Linked DNA regions of Methylobacterium mesophilicum SR1.6/6. The protein of the gene in region 1 interacts with the protein of each later gene in a pairwise test. Links are inferred from orthologs where the notes say so. Each region holds a gene or a part of one and is shown in the gene's direction. Other genes may lie near its edges.

Region 1 (7,400 bases):
GGCCGAGCGGTTGCCGAAGCGATTGGTCGCGATCAAGCCCACTTCGCGCAGCTCGATGTCCGCAACGAGGCGGCCTGGGAGGCCGTGATGGCCGACCTCCTCGCCCGGCATGGCCGCCTGGACGGGCTCGTCAACAATGCCGGCATCACGGGATTCGAGGACGGGCCTGCCGCGCACGATCCGGAGAACGCGACGCTCGCCGATTGGCGGGCCGTGCACGCGACCAATCTCGACGGCGTCTTCCTCGGCTGCAAACACGCGATCCGGGCGATGCGGCACAGGGGCTCGGGCGCCATCGTCAACATCTCGTCGCGCTCCGGCCTCGTCGGCATTCCCATGGCCGCAGCCTACGCCTCCTCCAAGGCGGCGGTCCGGAACCACACCAAGTCGGTGGCACTCTACTGTGCCGCGCAGGGCCTGAATGTGCGCTGCAATTCGATCCATCCGGCCGCGGTACTGACGCCGATGTGGGAGCCGATGCTGGGAGACGGGCCCGGACGCGCGGACCGGATGGCAGCCCTCGTCGCCGACACGCCGCTGCGGCGCTTCGGGACCCCGGAAGAGGTCGCGGCGGTTTGTGTCCTGCTCGCCTCGGACGAGGCCGCCTACATGACCGGTTCGGAGATCAGCATCGACGGCGGATTGCTCGCCGGCACCGCGGCAAGTCCCGGAGACTGAGCAGATGCCGTTCGAGCCACGGAGCGTTTCCGAGAGGGCGTCATCCCATGTCTCACGCCGGACTGTTCGCCTGTGTTGCTCGCATCCTGGCCGTGATGGCCCTGCTCGGAGCCGCGCCGGCGCAGGCGCAGTACGCCACCAGCTGCCCGCCGCCCAGGAAGCTCGCGGCCGGCGCCTGCGTGGCGGCCTGCCCGGCCGGCTACGAGGACCAGGGCCGCGTCTGCGTGTATCGCAACACCTCCCGGTGAGGCGCGCACGGGCGCTTAACCGCGCCGGTCTATGCGGATAGCTTCCGCCCCTCATCTGGGAACCGCGAGACCCATGCTGCGCGAGATCGTCCTCGACACCGAGACCACCGGCACGGAGGCCAGGGGCGGCGACCGGCTGATCGAGATCGGCGCGGTGGAACTCCTCAACCACATCCCCACGGGGCGGACCTTCCACCGCTACTGCAACCCGCAGCGCGCGGTCTCGGAGGGCGCCTTCAAGGTTCACGGCCTCTCCGACGCCTTCCTCTCCGACAAGCCGGCCTTCGCGGAGATCGTGGGCGAGCTGCTGGCCTTCCTGGCCGACGGGCGCCTCGTCATCCACAACGCCCCCTTCGATGTGGGCTTCCTCAACATGGAATACGCGCGGCTCGGCGCCGACGCCCCGCCGCCGATCCAGCTGGAGGACGTGGTCGACACCCTGCCGATGGCCCGGCGCAAGCATCCCGGAGCAGCCAACAACCTCGACGCCCTCTGCGCCCGCTACGGCATCGACAACACGAAGCGCACCAAGCACGGGGCGCTCCTCGACGCGCAGATCCTCGCCGAGGTCTACGTGGAGCTGCTCGGCGGCAAGCAGACCAGCCTCGGCCTCATGGAGGCGGCGGTCGCCGCCCCGGTCCCCGGATCCGTCCTCGATGCGGCGGCTCCCGCGGCGCCCCGGCCCTACCGGAGCCGCCTGACCGAGGCGGAGCGGGCCCGGCACGACGGCTTCCGGGCGAGCCTCGGTCCCGCCGCGATCTGGGCCGACTATATCGGCGCGGAGGATCCCGCCTGACCTGATGCGCCCCGGTCGTGCCGGCCGGTCCGCCGGCCTGCCCCGTGCCGGGCGGCTGTTGCCGCAGCGCACATCGGCGTTTATTGCAATGCACAATAAGCCGTCGGCCCACCGTCTCGACCTGGGGGGTTGAGGGCGATTCGTGCGGCGGCACAGGCGTTCCGGTCCCGACCGCGACAGGATTGCTGAGGCAACGAGGCGTGCACGCATGACCGAGGATATCGGTGGCCGCGACGGGGACCACGGTGCGGATCGCGGCGCCAAGGCAGGCGCATCGCCGTTCGCCGACATGATCGAGGCCACCCGGCTCACCGGCCTCGGCCGGCTGGAGGAGGCGACCGCCCTGATCCAGCGCAGCCTCGGGGGCCAGAGGCCTCCGCCCGCGCCGCCCGAGGGTCCGGTGCGTCGCGAGGAGACCCGCCCCGCGGCGGAGCCGGGGACGCGGGTGCGCGAGGTGGTCGGCCAGGTCGTGGGCGACGTCGTGCGCGGCCTCGCGCCGGTTCTCAAGGGCCTCGGCAACCCGCTGCGCCAGCCCGCCTCGCCCCCCGAGCGGAAGCGTCCGGCGGGGGGCAGCTTCGTGACCCTGAGCCACACAGAGACCGCCGGCACCCGCGAGTACAAGCTGTTCATCCCGAGCCATCCGGACAGGCGCGCGCCGCTGGTCGTGATGCTGCATGGCTGCACGCAGAATCCGGACGATTTCGCCGCCGGCACCGGCATGAACGCGCTGGCCGAGCGGGCGGGCGTGTACGTCGCCTACCCGGCTCAGAGCCGTCAGGCCCACGCCCAGCGCTGCTGGAACTGGTACGATCCCCGCGACCAGGTCCGCGGATCGGGCGAGCCGGCGATCGTCGCGGGTCTCACCCGAGCGCTCCTGGCGGAGCACCCGATCGACCCGGCCCGGGTCTACATCGCCGGGTTGTCGGCCGGGGGCGCGGCCGCTCTCAACATCGCCCGCGCCTATCCGGATCTCTACGCGGCGGTCGGCGTCCATTCGGGCCTCGCCGCCGGCTGCGCCCGCGACCTCGGCTCGGCGCTGATGGCCATGCAGGTCGGCGCCCCGGGCCTCGGCAGCCCGACGCCCTTCGGGGCGCCCCCCGCGGCGACGCGCGTGCCCACCATCATCTTCCATGGCGAGGATGACGGCACGGTGAGCGTGCGCAACGCCGATCAGGTTCTGGCGCAGGCCAATGTCGCGGGCCTGACCGCCCGGTCCGAGACCATCGAGGGCCGCGGCCATCCCTTCACTCGCACCCGCTACCGGGACCCGGCGGGCCGCGTGGTCGTCGAGGATTGGCGCGTGCGCGGCGCCGGCCACGCCTGGTCGGGCGGCCGCCCCGAGGGCAGCTACACCGACTGCGAGGGCCCCGACGCCTCCCGCGCCATGCTCGACTTCTTCGCCGAGCACCGGCTGGGCCCGCAACGCCGGTAACGGGTGTCCATAGGGCGCGCCCTTTGGCGGGTCGCCAGGGCGGAGCCCTGGCCTCGAGGAACTCGCCCGCTTGCAGGGCGCCGCCCTGCACCCGCAAAAGGTCCCGGACCTTTTGAAACCAGGACGTCCACGGACCATCATGACCGCCATCCCGACCCTGAATGGCCTCGCCGCGATCGCCGACCGATACGACCTGATCCTCTGCGACGTGTGGGGCGTGCTGCACGACGGCCAGAAGGCGCACGGGCCCGCCGGCGAGGCGCTGATCCGCTTCCGCGGCCTTGCCGGAGACCGGCCGCGCCGGGTCGTCCTCGTCTCGAACGCCCCGCGGCCCGGCGACGGGGTGGGGCGCATCCTCGACCGGTTCGGGGTGCCGCGAGAGGCCTACGACGCGATCCTCACCTCGGGCGACCTCACCCGCGACCTGATCGCCCAGCGCCCGGGCGCGCGGATCCGCCATATCGGGCCGGAGCGCGACCTCGGCATCTTCCAGGATCTCGACCTCAGCCTCGTCCCGGAGGCGCAGGCCGACCTCGTGGTCTGCACGGGGCTGTTCGACGACCGCAGCGAGACCGCGGAGGATTACCGCGACGAGCTAGGGCGCCTCGCCGCCCGCGGGCTGACGATGATCTGCGCCAATCCCGACCTCGTGGTCGAGAGCGGCAACCGGCTGATCCCCTGCGCGGGCCTGCTGGCGGCGGCCTACGCGGAGATCGGCGGCACGGCCGTCTATGCCGGCAAGCCGCATCGTCCGGTCTACGAGGCGGCGCTCGCCAGGGGGGCGGACCTGATCGGCGCCCCGGTGGATCCGGCCCGGGTCCTGGCGATCGGCGACGCGATCCGCACCGACATCGCCGGTGCCCGGGGCTTCGGCATCGCGAGCCTCCTGGTGGCACGGGGCATCCACGCGGAGGAACTCGGCGTCACGGCCGAGCACCACCGGCTCGGCGACGTGGCGGAGTGGCTCGGCCGGCAGGCGGTGCATCCGGACGCGGTGATCGAGCGGCTGGTCTGGTAGGGCCGCGCCGGTCTACGGCGGCGGGCCGGCGTGCTACGTCAGGCCATGACCGAGCCTGTATCCGCCGCCGCCCATGCCCGGACCGTCCTGGCCGCGCACGAGCATCGCCGCCGGATCCCGCCCCTGACCGGCTGGGATCCCGGCCTCGATCTGCCGGCCGCCTATCGGGTGGCCGCGGAAGTCCGGCGGCTGCGTGAGACGCGCGGCGAGCGGCCGGTCGGCCGCAAGATCGGGTTCACCAACACGACGATCTGGGCGCGGTACGGCGTCGATGCCCCGATCTGGGGCCACATCTACGACACGACCCTGCGCGACCGGGACGCGCTGGCGGAGCCGGTGGCGCTCGCCGCCTTCGTGGAACCGCGGATCGAGCCCGAGATCGTGTTCGGCCTCGCCCACGCGCCGGAGCCGGGCATGGACGCCGCGGCCCTGATCGCGTGCCTCGACTGGGCGGCCTGCGGCTTCGAGATCGTGCAGTCGCTCTATCCCGGATGGCGCTTCGCCGCCCCCGACACCGTGGCGGCCTTCGGGCTGCACGGGCTGCTGGTGGTCGGCGAGCGGGTCCCGATCGTCCCGGCGGATCGGCCGGCCTGGATCGGGGCGCTCGAAGCCTTCACCGTCGACCTCCTGCGGGACGGCGCCGTGGCGGAGCGTGGCGGTGGCCGGAACGTGCTCGGGACAGGCCCTCTCACGGCCCTCGGCCACCTCGTCGATGTGCTGGCTAACGATCTGGCGTCGCCGCCGCTGGCGGCCGGCGAGGTCGTCACCACCGGCACCCTGACCGACGCCCTGCCGGTAGAATCCGGGCAGGTGTGGAGCGCGCGGCTGGCGGGCCTGCCGCTGCCGGGCCTGGATCTTGCCCTGATCTGATGTGGCGCTGCGGCCGGATCCCCCGTGTCGGATAGGCGCGAGAAATCAGGTGTTGGTGATGGTTAGCCGACATGGCACATGCTGAGACATGCCCGGACGCCTGCGGAGACGCTACACGACTTTCCTCGTCTCCGTCACGACGGGGCGACCCGGCAAGGCGCAGGGTTCCACCGTCTACGCGGTGATGAAACCCGGAGCCGAGGAGGCGCTGGAGGCGATCCGGGCCCTCGCCGGTCGGGAGGCCGCCGTGGCCGTCGTGGGCAGCCTGTCCACCCGGATCGCCAAGGCCCTCAAGCTGAAGCCCGACGAGCCGCGCGTCGTGTGATCCGGACGCCGCTTCAGTCCACCGCGAGCCGGTAGCCCACGCCCCGCACGGTCTGCAGGAAGACCGGGTTGGCGGGATCGACCTCGGTCTTGCGGCGCAGGCGGTTGATCTGGACGTCGACGGTGCGCTCCGCCGCCGCGCCACCGCTGCCCGCGAGCTGCTCGCGCTCGACATTGGCGCCGCCCGCCATCGCCAGGATCGTCAGGATCTCGCGCTCGCGCTCGGTGATTCGGATCAGCTCGTCGTCGCGGCGCAATTCGCCCCGGTCGATCCGGAACGCGAACGGGCCGAAGGTCACGGCCTCGGCGCTCACCTCGCGGGGGCGGCCGTTGCGCTTGATGATGTTGTTGAGCCGGAGCGTCAGCTCCCGCGGCTCGAAGGGTTTCGGCAGGTAATCGTCTGCGCCGATCTCCAGTCCCATCACCCGGTCGTTGGTGTTGGAGCGGGCGGTGAGCATCAGGATCGGCACCCGCGAGGTCTCGCGCACGCTGCGGGCGTAGTCGAAGCCGTTCTCGCCCGGCATCATCACGTCGAGCACCATGGCGTCGAACACCACGCTCTGGGCCCGCGCCCGGGCCTCCGCGGCGCTCGCCGCCGCGGTGACGCGAAAACCCTGGTCGGTGAGGTAGCGGGCGAGCAGCTCGCGCAGGCGGCGGTCGTCGTCGACCACCAAAACGTGCGGGGCCTCGTCGGGCAGTTCGGCCCGGACCGGGATCGTCACGCGCCGCTCCCGCGCCGCGCCATCAGGCGCTGGACAGCCGGGCGATCCTCCGGCTCGATCATGGCCATCAGGAAATCCTCCGGCGAGCCCCGCGCATCCGGGGCGGCCAGCGCCCGGGCGAGGCGGCGGGCCTGGACGCGGGTGAGGTCGGCCGCCAGGCCGGCGCCGGCAACCGTACAGTACAGCAGGCGCTGGCGCCGGTCGCTGGAGCCGGGCTTCTGCGCCACGTAGCCCTGGCCGATCAGGTCCTTGAGGACCCGGTTCAGGCTCTGCTTGGTGATGCGCAGGATGTCGAGGAGTTCCGCGATGGTCAGGCCCGGGTAGCGGTCGACGAAGTGCAGCACCCGGTGGTGCGCCCGGCCGAAGCCGTAGGCGGCCAGGATCCGGTCCGGATCGCCCACGAAGTCGCGGTAGGCGAAGAACAGGAGCTCGATCAGGTCGTCGCTGCCGAGGGCGGCCTGCGCGGCGACCGGGACGGGCTTTGCCGCGAAGGACTCCTCGTGCGGGGCTGTCCGTCTCACGGCGCGGCCGCTCCCAACAGGTGATAGGTCAGGTTCCGTGACGTTTCTCAAGCACGGCCGGGCCCGTCAACCCTGGCGCCCGTCCGGCCGGGGCAGAACGCCTGCCATCCCGGGGTGGCGACCTCCAGGTCCGCCCGGATGGAGTTCCGCCCGGATGGGGAATGGGCCTGCAGGATCCCGGCTTGGCAACGGGCCTCCGCCTGACGGCGCGCCCGACCCATGTCCGACCCTTGTCCGGCCCATGTCCCGCGGCGCATCCCGGGATGGGGCGGAAGGATGGGGCAGCCGGTCCTGAAGCGGCCTCCGCCCGGGCGCAACCCGAGCGGGCACGGCACGACAGGCCACCGGCCGCGGGGGCGGCCTCCCGCCCTCTCAGGCGGCCAGCGCCAGTCCTTCCTCCTCCTCGGCCTGGGTCGCCATGAACTGCGCCCGGGCGAGGTCGGCGAAGCGGCCGTCCTGGGCCACCAGCTGGTCGAAGGTCCCGGCCTCGACGATCCGGCCCTCGTGGAACACCAGGATCCGGTCGGCGTCGCGGATCGTCGCGAGGCGGTGGGCGATCACGAAGGTGGTACGCCCCTCCATCACGGTCTCCAGCGCGCCCTGGAGCTTGCGCTCGGTGGCGGCGTCCAGCGCCGAGGTCGCCTCGTCGAGGATCAGGATCGGCGGGTTCTTCAGGAGCGCCCGGGCGATCGAGAGCCGCTGGCGCTCGCCGCCCGAGAGCGACCGGCCGCGCTCGCCGATCACCGTGTCGAGCCCGTCGGCCTGGCGCGCCATGAAGGCGCTGGCCTGGG
Region 2 (6,377 bases), 3.9 Mb from region 1 along the record:
CCCGCGTCGCCAACGCCGCCTAGCATTAGAACAAAACATGAACATAATGAGCCATGCACAGAGGAGGCACGGCGATGATGAAACGGATGATCCTGACCGGGATGGCCGAGTTCATGGCGTTCGGAATGCTGTTTGCCGCGGTGGGCGCCTGGGCGGTAGCCTTGGCACCGGTTCGTTAGCCGGTTTTGACGGAAGCCCCTCCGGTTCCGGCCCGATGGGACTTATGCACAGGCGATCGGCCATTCGGCGCCGATTGTCCACAGGGACAGCCCGAACTGGTGCCCCCGGAGCACGGCCGGTGGATATCGTCCCGGAAGGCCCCGCCGCACGTCGACTTGAGCCGGCCGAGCGGGGATGCTGCACGACCCCTGAACAAGGTCGGCCATGCCACGCCAGCTCAAGGAGGTCGGATTCGTCCACCTCCATGTCCACTCGTCCTATTCCCTGCTCGAAGGTGCGCTGAAGGTCGGCTCCCTGATCAAGGCCGCGGTCGCCGACCGGCAGCCGGCGCTCGCGCTCACCGACACCAACAACCTGTTCGGCGCCCTGGAATTCTCCGAGAAGGCGGCGGGCGAAGGCGTGCAGCCGATCGCCGGCGTGCAACTCTCGGTGGCGTTCGAGGCCGCCGATCCGCACCAGCGGCAGGCACCGACCAGCCACGGCATCGTCCTGCTCGCCCAGGACGATGCCGGCTACGCCAACCTGCTGCGGCTGGCGAGCCGGGCCTATTTCGACACCGCCCTCGGCGAGGCTCCGCGCCTCGACGCCGCGGCGCTCGCCGGATGCTCGGACGGGCTGATCGCGCTCACGGGCGGCCTGGCCGGCCCCCTCGATGCTGCGTTCCGGGCCGGCCGGCCCGAGCTGGCCCTCGCCCGCCTGAAGCGCCTCAAGGAGGCCTTCGGCGAGGACCGGCTCTACGTCGAGCTGCAGCGCCACGGCCTGCCCGAGGAGGGGCGGATCGAGACCGCGCTCCTCGACCTCGCCGGCCGGCACGGCCTCGGGATCGTGGCGACGAACGAGCCCTTCTTCGCCAAGCCGGACGATTACGACGCCCACGACGCGCTGCTCGCCATCGCGGAGGGCCGACTCGTCTCGGACGAGCGCCGCCGCCGGCTCACGGCGAGCCATGCCTTCAAGACCCGGGCCGAGATGGCCGAGCTGTTCCGCGACCTGCCGGACGCGCTCCAGGCCACCGTCGAGATCGCCATGCGCTGCGCCGTGCGGGCGCGGACCCGCAAGCCGATCCTGCCGAATTTCGGCGCCGTGGCGGCGGGCGAGACGCCGCCCATGGCGGACGCGCTGGCGGAGGCGTCGGAGGCCGGTGCGCAGGCGGTCTCGGCCGACGAGCCGACCGAGCTGCGTCGCCAGGCCGAGGCCGGGCTGGAGCTGCGCCTGAAGCAGCACGGCACGGCGCCGGGCTTCTCGGAAGACGACTACCGCAAGCGCCTCGCCTTCGAACTCGACGTCATCGTGTCGATGAAGTTCCCGGGCTACTTCCTGATCGTCTCGGACTTCATCAAGTGGGCCAAGGACCACGACATCCCGGTGGGTCCGGGCCGCGGCTCGGGCGCGGGCTCGCTGGTGGCGTGGTCGCTGCTGATCACCGACCTCGACCCGCTGCGCTTCGGCCTGCTGTTCGAGCGCTTCCTCAACCCCGAGCGCGTCTCGATGCCGGATTTCGACATCGACTTCTGCGTCGAGGGCCGCGAGCGGGTGATCCGCTACGTGCAGCAGCGCTACGGCGAGGGGCAGGTCGGGCAGATCATCACCTTCGGCACGCTGCTCGCCCGCGGCGTGCTGCGCGACGTCGGCCGCGTGCTGGAGATGCCCTACGGGCAGGTCGACAAGCTGACCAAGCTCGTCCCGCAGAACCCCGCCAACCCCGTGACGCTCGCCCAGGCGATCGAGGGCGAGCCGAAGCTCCAGCAGGCCATGGAGGAGGAGCCGATCGTCGGCCGGCTCATTGACATCTCCAAGAAGCTGGAGGGCCTGCACCGCCACGCCTCGACCCACGCGGCCGGCGTGGTGATCGGCGACCGGCCGCTCGAGGAGCTGGTCCCGCTCTACCGGGACCCGAAGACCGGCATGCGGGTGACCCAGTTCAACATGAAGTGGGTCGAGCAGGCGGGCCTGGTGAAGTTCGACTTCCTGGGCCTCAAGACCCTGACGATGCTCCGGTGCTGCACGGACCTGCTGAAGCAGCGCGGCATCGAGATCGACCTCGCCTCCCTGCCCCTCGACGACGCGAAGACCTACGGGCCGATGGGCCGGGGCGAGACGGTCGGCGTGTTCCAGGTGGAATCGGCCGGCATGCGCAAGGCGCTCTGCGAGATGCAGGCCGACCGGCTGGAGGACATCATCGCCCTGGTGGCGCTCTACCGGCCGGGCCCGATGGCCAACATCCCGGTCTATTGCGAGCGCAAGCTCGGCCGCGACGCCGGCAACGAGGCGTCTTGGTATCCGGATCCGAAGCTGGAGCCGATGCTGAAGGAGACCTTCGGCATCATCGTCTACCAGGAACAGGTGATGGAGATCGCGAAGGTCCTAGCGGGCTACTCGCTGGGCGAGGCCGATATGCTCCGGCGCGCCATGGGCAAGAAGATCCGCGCCGAGATGGACGCGCAGCGCGACCGGTTCCTCAAGGGCTGCACCGAGCGCGGGCTGACCAAGGCCAAGGCCAACGAGATCTTCGACCTGCTCGCCAAGTTCGCCGATTACGGCTTCAACAAGAGCCACGCGGCGGCCTACGCGCTGCTCACCTACCAGACCGCCTACCTGAAGGCGAACTACCCGGTCGAGTTCCTGGCGGCCGCCATGACCCTCGACATCGACAACACCGACAAGCTCGCCGAATTCCGCCAGGACGCGCAGCGCCTGAAGATCGTGGTCGAGCCGCCCTCGATCAACACCTCGGGCGAAGTGTTCGCGGTGCGCGACGGCAAGATCTTCTACGCGCTCGCGGCCATCAAGGGCGTCGGCCGCGAGGCCGTGCGCGCGCTGGTGGAGGCCCGCGGCGACCGGCCGTTCAAGGATCTCGCCTGCCTCGCCCGCCGGCTGAACCCGCGGCTGATCAACAAGCGCACCCTGGAGAGCCTCGTCCAGGCCGGGGCGCTGGACTGCATCGAGCCGGACCGGGCGCGCGCCTTCGCGGCGGTGGAGCCGATGATGAAGCTCGCCGCCAGCGCGGCGGAGGCGGAATCGGCCGGCGTCACCGACATGTTCGGGGGCGTGGTGGCGGACGACGTCTCGCTCCGGATCCCGCCCCACGAGGTCTGGCCGATGGCCGACACGCTCAAGCGTGAATACGCGGCGATCGGCTTCTTCATCTCGGGCCATCCGCTCGACGAGTACGGCGACCTGCTCGACAAGCTGCGGGTGCAGAATTGGACGGATTTCTGCCGCGCGGTCCGGGCCGGGACCTCGAGCGTCGGCCGGGTGGCGGCCTCGGTGCTCGACCGGGCGGAGCGGCGGACCAAGACCGGCAACAAGATGGGCATCGTCACCCTCTCGGACCGGACCGCGCATTTCGAGGCGATCATCTTCTCCGAGGGTCTGGGCCAGTACCGCGACATCCTGGAGCCGGGCCGCCCGCTGGTGCTCCAGCTCCAGGCGAACCTGGAGGGCGAGGACGTGCGCGCCCGCATCCTGACGGCGGAGCCCCTCGACCAGGCGGTGGCCCGCCACCAGAAGGGCATCCGCATCCATCTGAGCGATCCGCGCGGGGTCGCGCCGGTGCAGCAGCGGCTGTCGATGCGGGGTGAGAGCGAGGTCTCGCTGATCCTCAAGCTCGACGGCGGCGAGCGCGAGGTGGAGATCCGGCTGCCCGGAAAATTCCAGGCGAGCCCGGCGCTCGCCGGACAGCTCCGGACCGTGCCGGGGGTGGTGCAGGTGGAGGTGAGCTAGCGGACCGCTGCTGAGGCCGCGCCCTCCTCGCGTGCGGAGCGAAGCCGCACGGAGCAGGGTTCGCTCAGAACGGCGCCGCGAGACATCCGCCGAGCGCGCCCTTCAGCGCCGCGGAATCGCCCTCGGACGGGGTGAAGGTCGCCGTCAGGGCCGGGTCGCCGGCGCGCGGGCTCGCCTGCGTCCAGGTCAGCTTGGTCCCGGGCTCGGTGAGCGCCAGCGCGACCCCGCGCAGGGGATCCTCGCCGCGGCGGGCCCCCGTCACCGTCAGGGTGAAGCCCGCATCGGGTCCGGTCGCCGCGCCCCGGACGGGCATGCGCACGGAGCGCACGCTTCCGGCGCTCGAGACCAGGATCCCGGTGAGCGGCGTCTCGCCGCCGGAGCCTTCGAGCCCGGTGACGTCGAAGCGCGGCGCCAGCTCGGCGAAGCGCGGCACGACCAGGGCCGCCGACAGGCCGGTCCCGGCCGGGTCGCAGGCGACGCGCAGGGTCGCCGGGCGCCGGTCCGTGCCGAGCGCCGCCGTTCCGGAGAGGTCGGCGGTGCCGCCGGGAGCCCGGGCGGCGCCGGCCAGCAGCGGCGTTTGTCCGGTGAGGATGTCGGACAGCCTTTCGCCGCGGCTGAGCGGCCCCGCCAGGAGGGCCGCGGCGGCGATGATCACGACCGCCAGGGCCACGCCGATCCGAAGCCGCATTCCATCCTCCACCTGGGGACATACCGGGCCGGCGGCATAGACGATCGCGGCCGGGCCGCAACCCTCCGTTCACCATGAACGCGGGAACTGCGCCGCGATAGCGCCTGCGTGCATTGCAGCAACTCCGTAAAAACCGATCGGTCCTATGCACGCTCGCTCAAGCCTGAGCGTCGCCATGCGCACGAAGATCCTGCTCGCCCTTACCCTGATGGTCTATCTCATGACCGGCCGCGCACCCGGCATCCGGGAGCCGCGCAACCCGGATGCGGAGCATGCGGGCGGGCGCGTCGCCGTCGTGATGAAGCGCGCCTGGGCCTGAGGCTCACGCCGCCGGCGCGCCGGTCCTGAGCCGCTCGGCCACCAGGGCCTGGAGGTTCCAGAGGTGCCGGTCGCGGATGCCGAGGCGCTCGCAGGCCTCCACGGTCCGGAACAGGTACTCGGCGCTCGGTCCCTTGTGCCCGCAGGCGGCGGCGATCTTGTCGGCGATCTCGCCATCGGAGAGGCGCCCGGCGTAGCGGTCGCTGGCGCGGTTGGCCAGGAAGGTCAGGGCCGGGACGGTCCCGGCCTCGGTGGCGACCGGCAGCCAGCGGGCGACGTAGCCGCGGCCGCGCATCTCCCGCCGCCAGACGGGCATCAGGGCCTCGCGGATCTCCATGCCGGGCAACCGGAACGCCACGCCCCGGCACAGACCGCCCCGGTCCAGCGCCAGGACGAAGCCCGGGCGGTCCGGCGTTCCGCGGAAGCGCCGCTGGAGCAGGCAGAAGCGGCGGTGGAAGCCGCGGACCGTCCCGATCCGCCGCTCCGCCACCGGGAATTCCGGGTTCCACATCAGCGACCCGTAGGCGAAGACCCAGAGGTCGCTGCCTTCACGGCCGGCGACGATGGCGTCGAGCCCCGGGCGCAGCTCCGCGTCGGTCAGCACGTCGAGGGCGCTCGGATCGTCGGGCACCGGGACGGCATGGGCACGGGCGATGAGGTCGAGGCTGAGGTCGAGGGCGCGGGCGGTCGCGGGCATGGCCGTCAACGCGGAGGCGTCACGGCTTGTTGCCCAGGATCTCCAGTTCGGGGAACGGCTGGCTGCGGTGCCCGCTGCAAGCCTCGTCGTCGTCGATCACCGCGAGCCGGTCAGCCTCGTGGCGCAGCGCCACCCTCGGCCGCTCGGGCTTGCCGAAGGTCCGGCCGCTCATGCGGCTCGACACGCAGTAGATCACCCGGCCTCCGTCCTCGATCGGGCCCGCGAGTCGGCTGCCCTCGAACCGCACCGGCAGCAGCGACATCGAGCCGAAGGCGACCTGCTTCAGGGTCAGCGCCGCGATCCGCGCCCGCAGGGCGGGGGAGGGGGCATCCTCGGCCGCGGGCTTCGCCTTCGAGGCCGCCGCTGCCGGGGTCGCGGCCAGCGCCAGCGCGATGAGGCCGCATCGGACCAGCCTCCGATCGCGCCGGCGTCGCGCGGAAGGCCGTCCGTCACGACCCCTCTCGCGGACCGAAAACCCCGGCATTGCCCGACATCCCCCAGTGCGTTTCGCCGATCGGGACGGGACGAGGGCCCCGAATCGATCCGGCACGCCGCATCGTAGGCGTTTTCGCCGCGGGTCAGGAATTTTTTCAGTCGCGATCGTGGCTGCCAAGATGGCCTCGGAATGCCTATCTCTGCGTGATGCAGTGGACCGATGAGGGGATCGTTCTGGGCCTGCGCCGGCACGGGGAGACCGGCGTCATCCTGGAGGCGATGACCGAGAGCCACGGGCGCCATCTCGGCCTCGTGCACGGCGGTCGCTCGCGCCGG
Region 3 (5,133 bases), 3.1 Mb from region 1 along the record:
CCAGGAAGCCGAGATTGGCCAGGATGAAGCCGACCGGCGCGCCGAGCTGCGGGAAGATGCCGTACCACGCCCGCCGACCGGGCGGCGCGTTCTCGACGGCCAGCAGGGCCGCCCCGCCCCATTCGCCGCCGAACCCGATCCCCTGCCCGCAGCGCAGGACGCTCAGGGCCGCCGGCGCCCACCAGCCCGCCGAGGCGTAGGTCGGCAGGCAGCCGATCAGGACCGTGGAGATGCCCATGATCAGCAGCGAGGCCACCAGGGTCGCCTTGCGGCCGACGCGGTCGCCGAAATGCCCGAACAGGGCCGCGCCCACGGGGCGTGCGATGAAGGCGATCGCGAAGGTCGCGAAGGCGCTGAGCTGCTGCACGCCGGGCGCCCCGGCCGGGAAGAAGACCGGGCCGATCACCAGGGCGGTTGCGGTGGCGTAGATGTAGAAGTCGAAGAACTCGATCGCCGTGCCGACAAAGCTCGCAGCGAGGATGCGGCCGGCGCTCGGGGTGGCACTCGGGGTTGCGCGCGCGGGGGGCGCGCTGTCGATGGTCTGAAGCATGATCGTGAGGACGGCAGGGATTCGGGTCGGTTGCGGCGCTTTCGCACGGCCCGGCCCGCGCAGGTATGCCGGTTTCGGCATGGGCCTCTGACCTGGGCGCCCGACCCGCGGCCTGCTTTCGGATCCGAGCTCGCTGTGCGGCGCACACGCGCCGGCCTTGCGTTCCCCGGTCCCCTTCGCCAAGCTGAACGGCCATATTCCGCGACGGATGCCGGCCGCGGCGCCGTCCCCACCACTTGAGTACTGCGATGAGAGTCACTGTCGAGCGCGCGGCCCTGCTCAGGTCGCTCGGCCACGTGCACCGGGTCGTCGAGCGCCGCAACACGATCCCGATCCTGTCCAACGTGCTCCTGCGCTCGGAGGGCTCCGGGCTCCAGCTCCGGGCGACCGACCTCGACATCGAGGTGACCGAGAGCGTCCCGGCCGACGTGTCGGATCCCGGCGCCACCACGGTGCCGGCGCACGTGATCTACGACATCGTCCGCAAGCTGCCCGAGGGCGCGCAGGTCTCGCTGGAGACCGGCGGCGAATCCGGCCAGATGACGATCCGCTCCGGCCGCTCGCGCTTCGCGCTGGGCGCCCTTCCCGAAGGCGACTTCCCCGATCTCGCCGCCGGCGAGATGCCCCACGGCTTCGAGATCGCGAGCGCCGACCTCAAGCGCCTGATCGACAAGACCCAGTTCGCCATCTCCACCGAGGAGACGCGCTACTACCTCAACGGCATCTACCTGCACACGCTGGAGACCGAGGGCGGACCGGTGATGCGGGCGGTGGCCACCGACGGACACCGCCTCGCCCGCGTCGAGATCCCGGCCCCGCAGGGCAGCGTCGGCATGCCGGGGGTGATCGTGCCCCGCAAGGCGGTCGCCGAGATCCAGAAGCTTCTGGACGACGGCGGCGAGAGTGTCGCGGTCGACCTCTCGCCCGCCAAGATCCGCCTGCGCTTCGCGGGCGGCCTGACGCTGATCTCCAAGCTGATCGACGGCACCTTCCCGGACTACCAGCGGGTGATCCCGGCCAACAACGACAAGCGGCTGACGGTCGAGCGCGACGCCTTCGCCAAGGCGGTGGACCGGGTCTCGACCATCTCGTCGGAGCGCGGGCGCGCGGTGAAGCTCGGCCTCGCCGAGGGACGCCTCGCGCTCTCGGTGAACAACCCGGATTCGGGCAGCGCCACCGAGGAACTCGATGTCGACTACGAGGCGGCCAACCTCGATATCGGCTTCAACGCCCGCTACCTGCTCGACATCACCGCGCAGCTCGAGGGCGACACCGCCCTGTTCAAGCTCGCCGATCCGGGCTCGCCGACGCTGATCCAGGACCGCGAGGGCGCGCCGGCGCTGTACGTGCTGATGCCGATGCGGGTGTGAAGCTGCGGCGCTACTCCCGTTCCTGCCCTCATCCTGAGGTGCCGGAGCACAGCGGAGGCCTCGAAGGAGGCCTCCAGATGGCGATGTGGATCCTGGAGCCCTCCTTCGAGGCCTGCTGAAGCGGGCACCTCAGGATGAGGTGATTGGATGGGATGTCAGACAGCAATGGACTGTTGAGCGCGGTGCGTCTCAACCCCTCGGTTCCGCGATGAGCAATATCCTCGATCCGCGGATCGAGCCCGACGGGGCGGATCTGCGCGTCACCCGCCTGATCGCCCGCGATTTCCGCAACCACGCCGACCTCGAACTGACCCCCGCGGCCCGGTTCGTCGCGCTGGTCGGCGAGAACGGCGCGGGCAAGACCAACCTGCTGGAGGCGATCTCCCTGTTCGTGCCGGGCCGCGGCCTGCGCCGGGCGGAGTTCGCCACCATGGCGCGCACCGGCGGTCCGGGCGGTTTCGCGGTCTCGCTCACCCTCGATCGCGATGGCGCCGAGCACCGGCTCGGAACCGGGCTGGAGCCGCCGGGCTTCGACGGTCGCACGAGCCGGCTCTGCCGCATCGACGGCGCCCCCGCCTCCTCGCCCGTGGCGTTCAGCGAGTTCCTCCGGGTGGTCTGGCTGACTCCGGACCTCGACGGGCTGTTCCGCGGCGCGGCGGGCGACCGGCGCCGGTTCCTCGACCGACTCGTGCTGGCGGTCGATGCCGGCCACGGGGCGCGGGTGTCCGCGATGGAGCGGGCGCTGCGCTCGCGCAACCGCCTGCTGGAGGAACGGCCCGACGACGACCGGTGGCTCGACGCGGTGGAGCGGGAGGTCGCCGAGCTGGGTGTCGCCGTGGCGCTCGCCCGCCGGGAGACCGCCGAGCGCCTCGACCGGCTCATCGCCGAGACCCGGGACGACGCGCAGCCCTTCCCCTGGGCCTCGATCCGCCTGGAGGGCGACCTCGACGACCTCGTGGCGGTCTGGCCGGCCATCGAGGCCGAGGACCGCTTCCGCCTCGCCCTGCGCAATGGCCGCCACCGGGACCGGGCCGCCGGGCGCACGCTGATCGGGCCGCAGAGCAGCGACCTCGTGGTCCGCCACGGCCCCAAGGACGTGCCCGCCGGCACGGCGTCCACGGGCGAGCAGAAGGCCCTGCTGATCGGTCTCGTCCTCGCCCACGCCCGGCTGGTGCGGGCCATGAGCGGCATCGCGCCCCTGATCCTGCTCGACGAGGTGGCGGCCCATCTCGACCCGCGGCGGCGCGCCGGCCTGTTCGAGGCGCTGGAGGCCCTGCCGGGGCAGGTCTGGATGACCGGCGCCGACCCGGACGCCTTCGTGCAGGCCGGCGACCGGACGGAGGTGCTGCGGATCGGAGCCTGAGCGGGGCTCAGGCCGCCCGGACCTTGCCGAGGAAGCGGGAGACCTCGGCGCCGAGATGCTCGGACTGGCGCGACAGCGCGCCCGCCGCTCCGAGCACCTGGGCTGCCGCCGCGCCGGTCTCCTCGGAAGCCTTGGCCACGCCGCCGATGTTGCTCGTCACCTGCTCCGTGCCAGTGGCCGCCTGCGAGACGTTGCGGACGATCTCCTGCGTCGCCGCGCCCTGCTCCTCCACCGCGGCGGCGATCGTCGTCGCGACCCCGTTGATCTCGCGGATCCGGGCGGCGATCACGTCGATGGCGGAGACCGCCTGACCGGTCACGCCCTGGATCTGCCCGATCTGCTGGCTGATCTCCTCGGTGGCCCTGGCGGTCTGCTGCGCGAGTTCCTTCACCTCGGCGGCGACCACGGCGAAGCCCCGTCCCGCCTCTCCGGCGCGGGCCGCCTCGATCGTGGCGTTCAGCGCCAGCAGGTTGGTCTGCCCGGCGATGTTCGAGATCAGCCCGACCATGTCGCCGATCCGCGTCGCCGCCTGGCTAAGGGCCTGCACGAGGTGCTGGGTCTCGTCCGCCTCGCCGACCGCCGTCTGCGCCAGGTCGGCCGAGCCCAGGACCTGCCGGCCGATCTCCTGCACCGAGGTGCCCAGCTCCTCGGCCGCCGCCGCCACGGTCTGGACGTTCGCTGAGGCCTCCTCGGCCGCCGCCGCCACGGTGGTCGACTGGCTCGCCGTCTGGGATGCCGAGGCGGTCATGGTCTGGGCGGTCGCCTGCAGTTCGGTCGCCGAGGACGAGACCATCCCGACGATACCGCCGACCGCCCGCTCGAACCCGTCGGCCAGCTCCAGCATGGTGCGCTTGCGCTCCGCTGCCGCGGCTTCGTCCGCCTGCCGCTTGACCTCGGCCTCCTCGGCGGCCTTGCGGGCGACCATGGCCTTGATGCCCTCGACCGCCTTGCCGACCGCCCCGATCTCGTCCCGGCGCGCCGCCTCCTTGATCCCGGCGTCGATCTCGCCCTGTGCCCTGCGCTGAAGGACCGAAACGAGGCGATCCAGCGGACGCGTGATGCCGACCGTCGCGATGAAGACCGCCGCGAGCAGGCCGGCCAGCATGCCGATCGCGCTGATGGCGATCAGGGTGCGGCGGGTGGCGTTGGTCTGGTCGGTGGGGGTGTCCGAATTCTTCTCCATATAGGCCTTGATCTCGTCGGCGAGCCTGTTGCCGTCGGCCAGCAGGCCGGAGAATACCGGGTCGATCGCCGAGTGGACCAGCGCGATCGCGTCCGCGTTCTGGTTGGCGGTGCCAAGCCGGCGCACCTCGATCACGTCGCGGAGGTAGCGCTCGATGCGTGCGGCCTGCGTGTCGATCGTCTCCGAGAAGGTCGGTGCGTGCGCGCGAAGGGCCGGGATCAGCGCCTGCAGCTTGGGCACCGTCATCTCGAAGGTGTCGTTGGCCGCGCTGATCTGATCCGGCGCGGTCTCCGCGATGATCCGGTAGACGCCGTAGTTGAGCTCGACGATCAGGCGATTGAGCCGCCGTACCTCGGCCACGGCTGCCGCCTCGTTGACGATGAAGCGGCTGTACCCGTCATCGATCGTCGTCATCCGTGACTGCGCGTACCAGATACAGCCCCCGACGATGGCGCTGATCAAGGCGATGACGGCCACCAGCTTGGGCAGAATTTTGATGTTGGACAGGCGTAGCACGGACTTCAGGCCCCGAAATTGGATCGACGACTGGCGGCGGGAGGCACTCTGGCCTGACCATCGTCATCGTGCATAAAAAAGATCTTAAGCGATTGATCATGTCAAGACATGACGATTCATAAAGCAGGACTAAATCATGAAACCTGCTTAT

The links.
Region 2: the proteins of dnaQ (region 1) and dnaE interact in binary tests that used the Escherichia coli proteins (3 or more experiments, as listed by UniProt). The link is inferred for Methylobacterium mesophilicum SR1.6/6 from one-to-one orthologs.
Region 3: the proteins of dnaQ (region 1) and dnaN interact in binary tests that used the Escherichia coli proteins (3 or more experiments, as listed by UniProt). The link is inferred for Methylobacterium mesophilicum SR1.6/6 from one-to-one orthologs.

Annotation. Positions count from the first base shown.
Region 1 is NZ_CP043538.1:1,159,368-1,166,767, reverse strand. Bases 9-2,860 are described here. They hold dnaQ (DNA polymerase III subunit epsilon), read left to right. Parts: upstream 9-999; coding sequence 1,000-1,722; downstream 1,723-2,860. Other genes in these bases: MMSR116_RS05275 (extracellular catalytic domain type 1 short-chain-length polyhydroxyalkanoate depolymerase), read left to right, coding at 1,931-2,860; MMSR116_RS05285 (hypothetical protein), read left to right, coding at 726-926; MMSR116_RS05290 (glucose 1-dehydrogenase), read left to right, coding at 9-678. Also shown: more of MMSR116_RS05290, read left to right, coding at 1-8; more of MMSR116_RS05275, read left to right, coding at 2,861-3,154; MMSR116_RS05270 (TIGR01459 family HAD-type hydrolase), read left to right, coding at 3,294-4,172; MMSR116_RS05265 (2-keto-4-pentenoate hydratase), read left to right, coding at 4,218-5,042; MMSR116_RS05260 (hypothetical protein), read left to right, coding at 5,131-5,367; MMSR116_RS05255 (response regulator), read right to left, coding at 5,381-6,088; MMSR116_RS05250 (MarR family winged helix-turn-helix transcriptional regulator), read right to left, coding at 6,085-6,609; MMSR116_RS05245 (glucan ABC transporter ATP-binding protein/ permease), read right to left, coding at 6,982-7,400. UniProt on the Escherichia coli protein: DNA polymerase III is a complex, multichain enzyme responsible for most of the replicative synthesis in bacteria. The epsilon subunit contain the editing function and is a proofreading 3'-5' exonuclease.
Region 2 is NZ_CP043538.1:5,018,303-5,024,679, forward strand. Bases 1-4,103 are described here. They hold dnaE (DNA polymerase III subunit alpha), read left to right. Parts: upstream 1-384; coding sequence 385-3,903; downstream 3,904-4,103. Other genes in these bases: MMSR116_RS23780 (hypothetical protein), read right to left, coding at 3,968-4,103. In the rest of the region: more of MMSR116_RS23780, read right to left, coding at 4,104-4,591; MMSR116_RS31465 (hypothetical protein), read left to right, coding at 4,767-4,910; MMSR116_RS23785 (gamma-glutamylcyclotransferase), read right to left, coding at 4,914-5,606; MMSR116_RS23790 (hypothetical protein), read right to left, coding at 5,626-6,090; DNA repair protein RecO, read left to right, coding at 6,249-6,377. UniProt on the Escherichia coli protein: DNA polymerase III is a complex, multichain enzyme responsible for most of the replicative synthesis in bacteria. This DNA polymerase also exhibits 3' to 5' exonuclease activity. The alpha chain is the DNA polymerase catalytic subunit.
Region 3 is NZ_CP043538.1:4,222,050-4,227,182, reverse strand. The notes cover bases 1-2,859. They hold dnaN (DNA polymerase III subunit beta), read left to right. Parts: upstream 1-798; coding sequence 799-1,920; downstream 1,921-2,859. Other genes in these bases: recF (DNA replication/repair protein RecF), read left to right, coding at 2,129-2,859; MMSR116_RS20270 (MFS transporter), read right to left, coding at 1-550. Also shown: more of recF, read left to right, coding at 2,860-3,283; MMSR116_RS20255 (methyl-accepting chemotaxis protein), read right to left, coding at 3,291-4,982. UniProt on the Escherichia coli protein: Confers DNA tethering and processivity to DNA polymerases and other proteins. Acts as a clamp, forming a ring around DNA (a reaction catalyzed by the clamp-loading complex) which diffuses in an ATP-independent manner freely and bidirectionally along dsDNA.